DNA from 2 places in the Streptomyces sp. NPDC006435 genome. Region 1 is predicted to be linked to the other one. Evidence: predicted binding sites of a transcription regulator. Region 1 holds the regulator's gene; the other holds the start of a gene.

What was found. Region 1 encodes HrcA, which represses chaperone genes, less so after heat shock. Its sites were predicted from a motif close to TTNGCACTCNGNNNNNCNGAGTGCNAA; they were not measured.
Region 2: groES (co-chaperone GroES) is a predicted target of HrcA. The motif match lies at 1,608-1,634, and genes of this name have one in related genera.

What each region holds. Positions count from the first base shown of each region.
Region 1 covers NZ_JBEXPY010000005.1:129,700-133,503, reverse strand. Annotated here, with positions in the region: gene ABZZ04_RS08230 (MBL fold metallo-hydrolase) at 1-545, opposite strand, end outside; gene hrcA (heat-inducible transcriptional repressor HrcA) at 746-1,762, shown strand; gene dnaJ (molecular chaperone DnaJ) at 1,763-2,899, shown strand; gene ABZZ04_RS08215 (nitronate monooxygenase) at 3,138-3,804, shown strand, end outside.
Region 2 covers NZ_JBEXPY010000022.1:111,023-114,826, forward strand. Annotated here, with positions in the region: gene ABZZ04_RS22135 (class I SAM-dependent methyltransferase) at 1-338, opposite strand, end outside; gene ABZZ04_RS22140 (polysaccharide deacetylase family protein) at 457-1,446, shown strand; gene groES (co-chaperone GroES) at 1,786-2,094, shown strand; gene groL (chaperonin GroEL) at 2,193-3,804, shown strand, end outside.

The DNA.
Region 1 (3,804 bases):
GACTCCTCGACCAGGTCCCCGCAGAGCACGATCGCCGGGGAGCCGGGCACGACCGCCACCAGGTCGTGGCCGCTGTGCGCCGGGCCGACGTCGACCAGCAGCACCTCGCGCCCGCCGCCCAGGTCGAGCGTCCACTCCCCGCACACCTGGTGCCGCGGCACCACCAGCGCGTCGACGGCCTCCGTCGCGTCGTGCTCGGAGACCCCCTGACGCACCGCGGAGACGCGCAGGCCCTCCGCCTCGCGCCGCATCGCCTCCGCCGTGCCGGACGCCCCGTACACCTCGGCGCCGGAGAACGCGGCGGTGCCCAGCACATGATCGAAGTGGGGGTGGCTGAGTGCGATATGCGTCACCCTCCGGCCCAGCAGCGCCTGCGCCTGGGACCGGAGTTCCGCGCCCTCGCGGAGTGACGAACCGGTGTCGTACAGCAGCACTCCGTCCGCTCCGGCCACCAGCGCGACCGTCGCGTCCCAGCCGGGAAGGCGCCGCCTTCCCGCTCCGTGACCGAGTCGCTCCCAGCCGAACTCTTCCCAAGAGGCGTTCATGCCGCGACGCTATCGGCAACCACCTGCGAAAGTCTCGCGGTGGTGTGGCCGGTCGCCCTTGCTAGGCCCCCACTCGGCCGCCGTACACTGACCGGGGGATTGCTGGCACTCGCGATGACAGAGTGCCAGGGGGATTCCCGGGTAAAGACACCGGGAACACCCGGGGACCGACCGAGGAAACACAGCTGGAGGTGTGCGCGATGCTCAGCGAACGCAGACTCGAAGTGCTTCGTGCCATCGTCCAGGACTACGTCGGTACCGAGGAGCCCGTCGGCTCCAAGGCGCTCACCGAGCGGCACAAGCTGGGTGTCTCCCCGGCGACCGTCCGCAACGACATGGCGGTGCTGGAGGACGAGGGCTTCATCGCCCAGCCCCACACCAGCGCGGGGCGCATCCCGACGGACAAGGGCTACCGGCTCTTCGTCGACAGGCTCGCGGGGGTCAAGCCCCTCTCGTCGCCGGAGCGCCGTGCCATCCAGAACTTCCTCGACGGCGCGGTCGACCTCGACGACGTCGTGGGCCGCACCGTACGGCTGCTCGCGCAGCTGACCCGGCAGGTCGCCATCGTGCAGTACCCCTCGCTGACCCGGTCGACGGTGCGGCACGTGGAACTGCTCTCGCTGGCACCCGCCCGGCTGATGCTCGTGCTCATCACGGACACCGGCCGGGTGGAGCAGCGGATGATCGACTGCCCCGCTCCGTTCGGCGAGACCTCTCTCGCCGATCTGCGGGCCCGGCTCAACAGCCGTGTCGTGGGACGCCGTTTCACGGACGTCCCGCAGCTGGTGCAGGATCTGCCGGAATCCTTCGAGAGCGAGGACCGGGGAACCGTGTCCACCGTGCTCTCCACCCTGCTCGAAACCCTCGTCGAAGAGACGGAGGAGCGGCTGATGATCGGCGGCACCTCCAACCTCACCCGCTTCGGGCACGACTTCCCCGTGATGATCCGGCCGGTGCTGGAAGCACTGGAGGAACAGGTCGTGCTGCTGAAGCTGCTCGGCGAGGCCAAGGACTCGGGCATGACCGTACGTATCGGGCACGAGAACGCCCATGAAGGGCTCAACTCCACGTCCGTCGTCGCGGTCGGCTACGGTTCGGGCGACGAGGCAGTCGCCAAACTCGGCGTGGTCGGACCGACCCGCATGGACTACCCCGGAACGATGGGAGCGGTACGCGCAGTGGCACGTTACGTCGGACAGATCCTGGCGGAGTCGTAAGTGGCCACGGACTACTACGCCGTACTCGGCGTGCGCCGCGACGCATCTCAGGACGAGATCAAGAAGGCATTCCGCAGGCTCGCCCGCGAGCTGCACCCGGATGTCAACCCCGATCCGAAGACCCAGGAGCGGTTCAAGGAGATCAACGCCGCCTACGAGGTGCTCTCGGACCCGCAGAAGAAGCAGGTCTACGACCTCGGCGGCGACCCGCTGTCCGCCTCCGGCGGCGCGGGAGCGGGCGGATTCGGGCAGGGGGGCTTCGGCAACTTCTCCGACATCATGGACGCGTTCTTCGGCACGTCGCAGCAGCGCGGGCCCCGCTCGCGCACCCGGCGCGGCCAGGACGCGATGATCCGGCTGGAGATCGATCTCGCCGAGGCGGCGTTCGGCACCACCAAGGACATCCAGGTCGACACGGCCGTCGTCTGCACCACGTGCAGCGGCGAGGGCGCCGCGCCCGGCACCTCCGCGCAGACCTGTGACATGTGCCGCGGCCGCGGTGAGGTCTCCCAGGTCACCCGGTCGTTCCTCGGCCAGGTCATGACCTCGCGGCCCTGCCCGCAGTGCCAGGGCTTCGGCACGGTCGTGCCGACCCCGTGCCCGGAGTGCGCCGGTGACGGCCGCATCCGGTCCAGGCGCACGCTCACCGTGAAGATCCCCGCCGGTGTCGACAACGGCACCCGGATCCAGCTCGCGGGCGAGGGCGAGGTCGGCCCCGGCGGCGGCCCGGCCGGCGATCTGTACGTGGAGATCCACGAGTTGTCGCACGCGGTGTTCCAGCGCCGCGGCGACGACCTGCACTGCACGGTCACCATCCCCATGACGGCGGGCGCGCTCGGCACGAAGGTGCCGCTGGAGACGCTCGACGGCCTGGAGGAGGTCGACATCCGGCCCGGCACCCAGTCCGGCCAGTCGGTGCCGCTGCACGGCCGCGGCGTCACGCACCTGCGCGGCGGCGGGCGCGGCGACCTGATCGTGCACGTCGAGGTGATGACGCCGACGAAGCTGGACCCGGAGCAGGAGCGACTGCTGCGGGACCTGGCGAAGATGCGGGGCGAGGAGCGGCCCACCGGCCAGTTCCAGCCCGGTCAGCAGGGGCTGTTCTCCCGGCTGAAGGACGCCTTCAACGGACGCTGACGGCTCCCGACCCTCCGTCCGGACCGGGACGGGCCCGCTCGACGGGCCCGTCCCGCGTTCGTGTCCGGGGAGCGTACGTGGACGGGGCGGGGCGTGCCCGGGGAGCGTCCGGGGCCGTACCGCATTCGGCTCCGCAGGCGCCCGGGGCCGTCCCGCGCCGGGCTCCGCAGGCGTCCGCGGCCGGGGCGGGGCGCGGGCCGTGCACGACGGGCCGTGCCGGACATGGCACGATGCGGTCATGTCATCCGCGTTGACCGATCTCTGCCGGTATCCGATCGTGCAGGCCCCGATGGCGGGCGGTACGTCCTGTCCGCAGCTCGCCGCGGCCGTCGCCGAGGCGGGCGGGCTCGGCTTCCTCGCCGCCGGCTACAAGACGGCGGACGGCATGTACAACGAGATCAAACAGCTGCGCGGACTGACCGGCAAGGCCTTCGGCGTCAACCTCTTCATGCCGCAGCCGGGACTCGCCGACCCGAGCGCCGTCGAGGTGTACCGGCAGCAGCTCGCGGGCGAGACCACCTGGTACGAGACCCCGCTCGGCGATCCGGACTCCGACGGCGACGACGGCTACGAGGCCAAGCTCGCCATCCTCCTGGACGACCCGGTCCCGGCCGTCTCGTTCACCTTCGGCTGCCCCACGCGCGACACCCTCGACGCGTTCGCCGGGGTCGGCACGTACACCGTCGTGACGGTCACCACGCCCGAGGAGGCCCAGGCCGCCCAGTGGGCGGGTGCGGACGCGGTCTGCGTCCAGGGCGTCGAGGCGGGCGGCCACCAGTCCACCCACCACGACGACCCGCAGACCGACGGCACCGGGATCGGACTGCTCTCGCTGGTGGCCCAGGTCCGCGAGACCGTGCAGATACCGATCGTCGCCGCCGGCGGGCTGATGCGCGGCTCCCAGA
Region 2 (3,804 bases), on a different contig from region 1:
GGCGTGAAGAACATCCGGTACGCGTCCTCGGCGCCGAACTTCGCCACCGCCCGCTGCCGCAGCCGCGCCTGCCCCAGCGCCGCCGAGACCAGGTGGGCCGGGTGGCTGCGGCGCAGCCGGGTGGCGGTGGCGAGTTCCTGCGCGGGGTCGTACGACCGCAGCCCGGCCAGCAGCTCCGCGCCCTCGGGGGCGCGCAGGGCCAGGAAGGCGGCGACGGGGTCCTCCCCGTTCGAAGGGGCGTGGGGGGCGGACGGGCCGGGGGAGCCGGTCCGGGCGGGGTCGTTCGGCCGGTCCGGGTCGTGCGGGCCGTTCGGGGCGAGAGCGTTCACCCGCCCCATTGTGAGCCAGCCGGGTAGACCGCCGGGCCCGGCGGCGGTGTCGGACCGGGCGGCCGATCGAGTGCTGGCAGTATGCGGCGCCATGCAACTTGTACGACAAAAGGAAAAAAACACCACAATGCACCATGGGTCGGGCGCGCCCGGAGCCGGACGCGGTCGGGGCTCCGTCGGGCACCGGCCCGTCTGTGCGGTCCTGGCCGCGCTCCTGGTCGCGGCGGTCGGCTCCGGCTGCGCCTCGGGCGAGGGGGAGCGGACGGGCGGCACCGGGCACGGCGACCGCCCCGCGGCCGGGAACCCCGGTGCCCCCGCGGCGGCGCCCGCCCGCCCCGGCGGACCCGGGAGCCGGGCCGACGCACCGGAGGCCGGCCGGGAGAACGCGAAGCTGGCCCCGGCCGTCCGGGCCGCCCTCGCCGAGAAGTGGGGCCTGGACAAGCCGCCGCTGATCGCCCCGGAACCGCCCGCGGTGAAGCCCCGCATCACCACCCGTGAGGGGTTCGAGGTGGAGGGCGGCGACGACTCGCTGCCGCCCGTCTTCACCACCGTCCCGACCGAGGAGCGGATCGTCTTCCTGACGATCGACGACGGCGCCGAGAAGGACCCCGAGCTGCTCCGGATGATGGACGAGCTGGACATCCCGTACAGCGCGTTCCTCAGCGACTACGAGGTGAGCGACAACTACGGGTACTTCGGCGAGGCGCGGCGGCGGGGCACCGCCCTCAACAACCACACGCTCAACCACCCCTACCTGCCCGGCCTCTCGTACGCCGAGCAGGAGCGCGAGATCTGCGGCCAGCAGGAGATCATCAGGGAGCAGTACGGGAAGCAGCCGGTCCTCTTCCGTCCGCCGTACGGCAACTACAACGGGGACACCCTGCGCGTCGCGAAGTCCTGCGGCATCAAGGCCGTCCCGCTGTGGAACGCGGAGGCGTTCCCGGACCACATGGAGTGGCGCGAGGAGGACCAGGACCTGCACCCCGGCGACATCGTCCTCACCCACTTCCGGGGCCGGTCCGAGTGGGGCGGCAGCATGACCGACCTGGTCCGGGCGGTCATGAAGGTCGTCACGGACAAGGGGTACGCCGTGGCCCGGCTGGAGGACTACGTATGAGAGGGCGCACCGGGCGCGGGTCGGACCGCCGGCGGCCGGTGCGCCCCGACCGGTGCCGGGTGCGCGGAACGGCGCGGTCCGTCCGCGCGTTGTCCCCTCGGCGTCCGTACCGGCGCGAAGGGGGCCCGGAGCGGCGGGGTGCGACACCACGACCGCTTGAATTGGCACTCCGCTTGACCGAGTGCTAATCCCGGTCATAGTCTCGGTGCTGGCACTCACCACTGGAGAGTGCCAGCACCACTGCGCGACTGGCAGGTCCGGCACCCGCGACGACGGATCCACCTGATCGCCACCCCAAGACTGTTACCCCGTGAGATCTCCGAAGGGGGAGACCGGATCGTGTCGACCGCCAGCTCCAAGGTTGCGATCAAGCCGCTCGAGGACCGGATTGTGGTCCAGCCGCTCGACGCCGAGCAGACCACGGCCTCCGGCCTGGTCATTCCGGACACCGCCAAGGAGAAGCCCCAGGAGGGCGTCGTCCTGGCCGTGGGTCCGGGCCGCTTCGAGAACGGCGAGCGCCTTCCGCTCGACGTCAAGACCGGCGACGTCGTGCTGTACAGCAAGTACGGCGGCACCGAGGTGAAGTACAGCGGCGAGGAGTACCTCGTCCTCTCGGCTCGCGACGTGCTCGCGATCGTCGAGAAGTAATTCACCCACGTTTGCTTCTGTTCTGCGCCCCTGGCCCCCGCGAATAACCAGCCGGGCGGTCGGGGGCGCAGTTCGTTCGAGAGGAAAGCTCAGCTCCCATGGCGAAGATCCTGAAGTTCGACGAGGACGCCCGTCGCGCCCTTGAGCGCGGCGTCAACAAGCTTGCCGACACGGTCAAGGTGACGATCGGCCCCAAGGGCCGCAACGTCGTCATCGACAAGAAGTTCGGTGCCCCCACCATCACCAACGACGGTGTCACCATCGCGCGCGAGGTCGAGCTCGACGACCCGTACGAGAACCTCGGTGCCCAGCTGGTGAAGGAGGTCGCCACCAAGACCAACGACGTCGCGGGTGACGGCACGACCACCGCCACCGTGCTCGCCCAGGCGCTCGTCCGCGAGGGTCTGCGCAACGTCGCCGCCGGTGCCTCCCCGGCCGCCCTGAAGAAGGGCATCGACGCCGCGGTCAAGGCCGTGTCCGAGGAGCTCCTCGCGACCGCCCGCCCGATCGACGACAAGACCGACATCGCCGCCGTGGCCGCGCTCTCCGCGCAGGACCCGCAGGTCGGCGAGCTCATCGCGGACGCGATGGACAAGGTCGGCAAGGACGGCGTCATCACCGTCGAGGAGTCCAACACCTTCGGTCTGGACCTCGACTTCACCGAGGGCATGGCCTTCGACAAGGGCTACCTGTCCCCCTACATGGTGACCGACCAGGAGCGCATGGAGGCCGTCCTCGACGACCCGTACATCCTGATCCACCAGGGCAAGATCGGTTCCATCCAGGAGCTGCTCCCGCTGCTGGAGAAGGTCATCCAGGCCGGTGGCTCCAAGCCGCTGCTGATCATCGCCGAGGACGTCGAGGGCGAGGCCCTGTCGACCCTGGTCGTCAACAAGATCCGTGGCACCTTCAACGCCGTCGCGGTGAAGGCCCCGGGCTTCGGTGACCGCCGCAAGGCCATGCTCGGCGACATCGCCACCCTCACCGGTGCGACCGTCATCGCCGAGGAGGTCGGCCTCAAGCTCGACCAGGCCGGTCTGGACGTGCTGGGCACCGCCCGCCGCGTCACCGTCTCCAAGGACGACACCACGATCGTGGACGGCGGCGGCGAGCCCGGCGACGTCAAGGGCCGGGTCAACCAGATCAAGGCCGAGATCGAGGCCACGGACTCCGACTGGGACCGCGAGAAGCTCCAGGAGCGCCTCGCGAAGCTGGCCGGCGGCGTGTGCGTGATCCGCGTCGGTGCCGCCACCGAGGTGGAGCTCAAGGAGAAGAAGCACCGTCTGGAGGACGCCATCTCCGCGACCCGCGCCGCGGTCGAGGAGGGCATCGTCTCCGGTGGTGGCTCCGCCATCGTCCACGCCGTCAAGGTCCTGGAGGACAACCTCGGCAAGACCGGCGACGAGGCCACCGGTGTCGCGGTCGTGCGCCGCGCCGCGGTCGAGCCGCTGCGCTGGATCGCCGAGAACGCCGGCCTCGAGGGCTACGTCATCACCTCGAAGGTCTCCGAGCTCGACAAGGGCCAGGGCTTCAACGCCGCCACCGGCGAGTACGGCGACCTGGTGAAGGCCGGCGTCATCGACCCGGTCAAGGTCACCCGCTCCGCGCTGGAGAACGCCGCGTCCATCGCGTCGCTGCTGCTCACGACCGAGACCCTGGTCGTCGAGAAGCCGGCCGAGGAAGAGGCCGAGGCCGCCCACGGCGGTCACG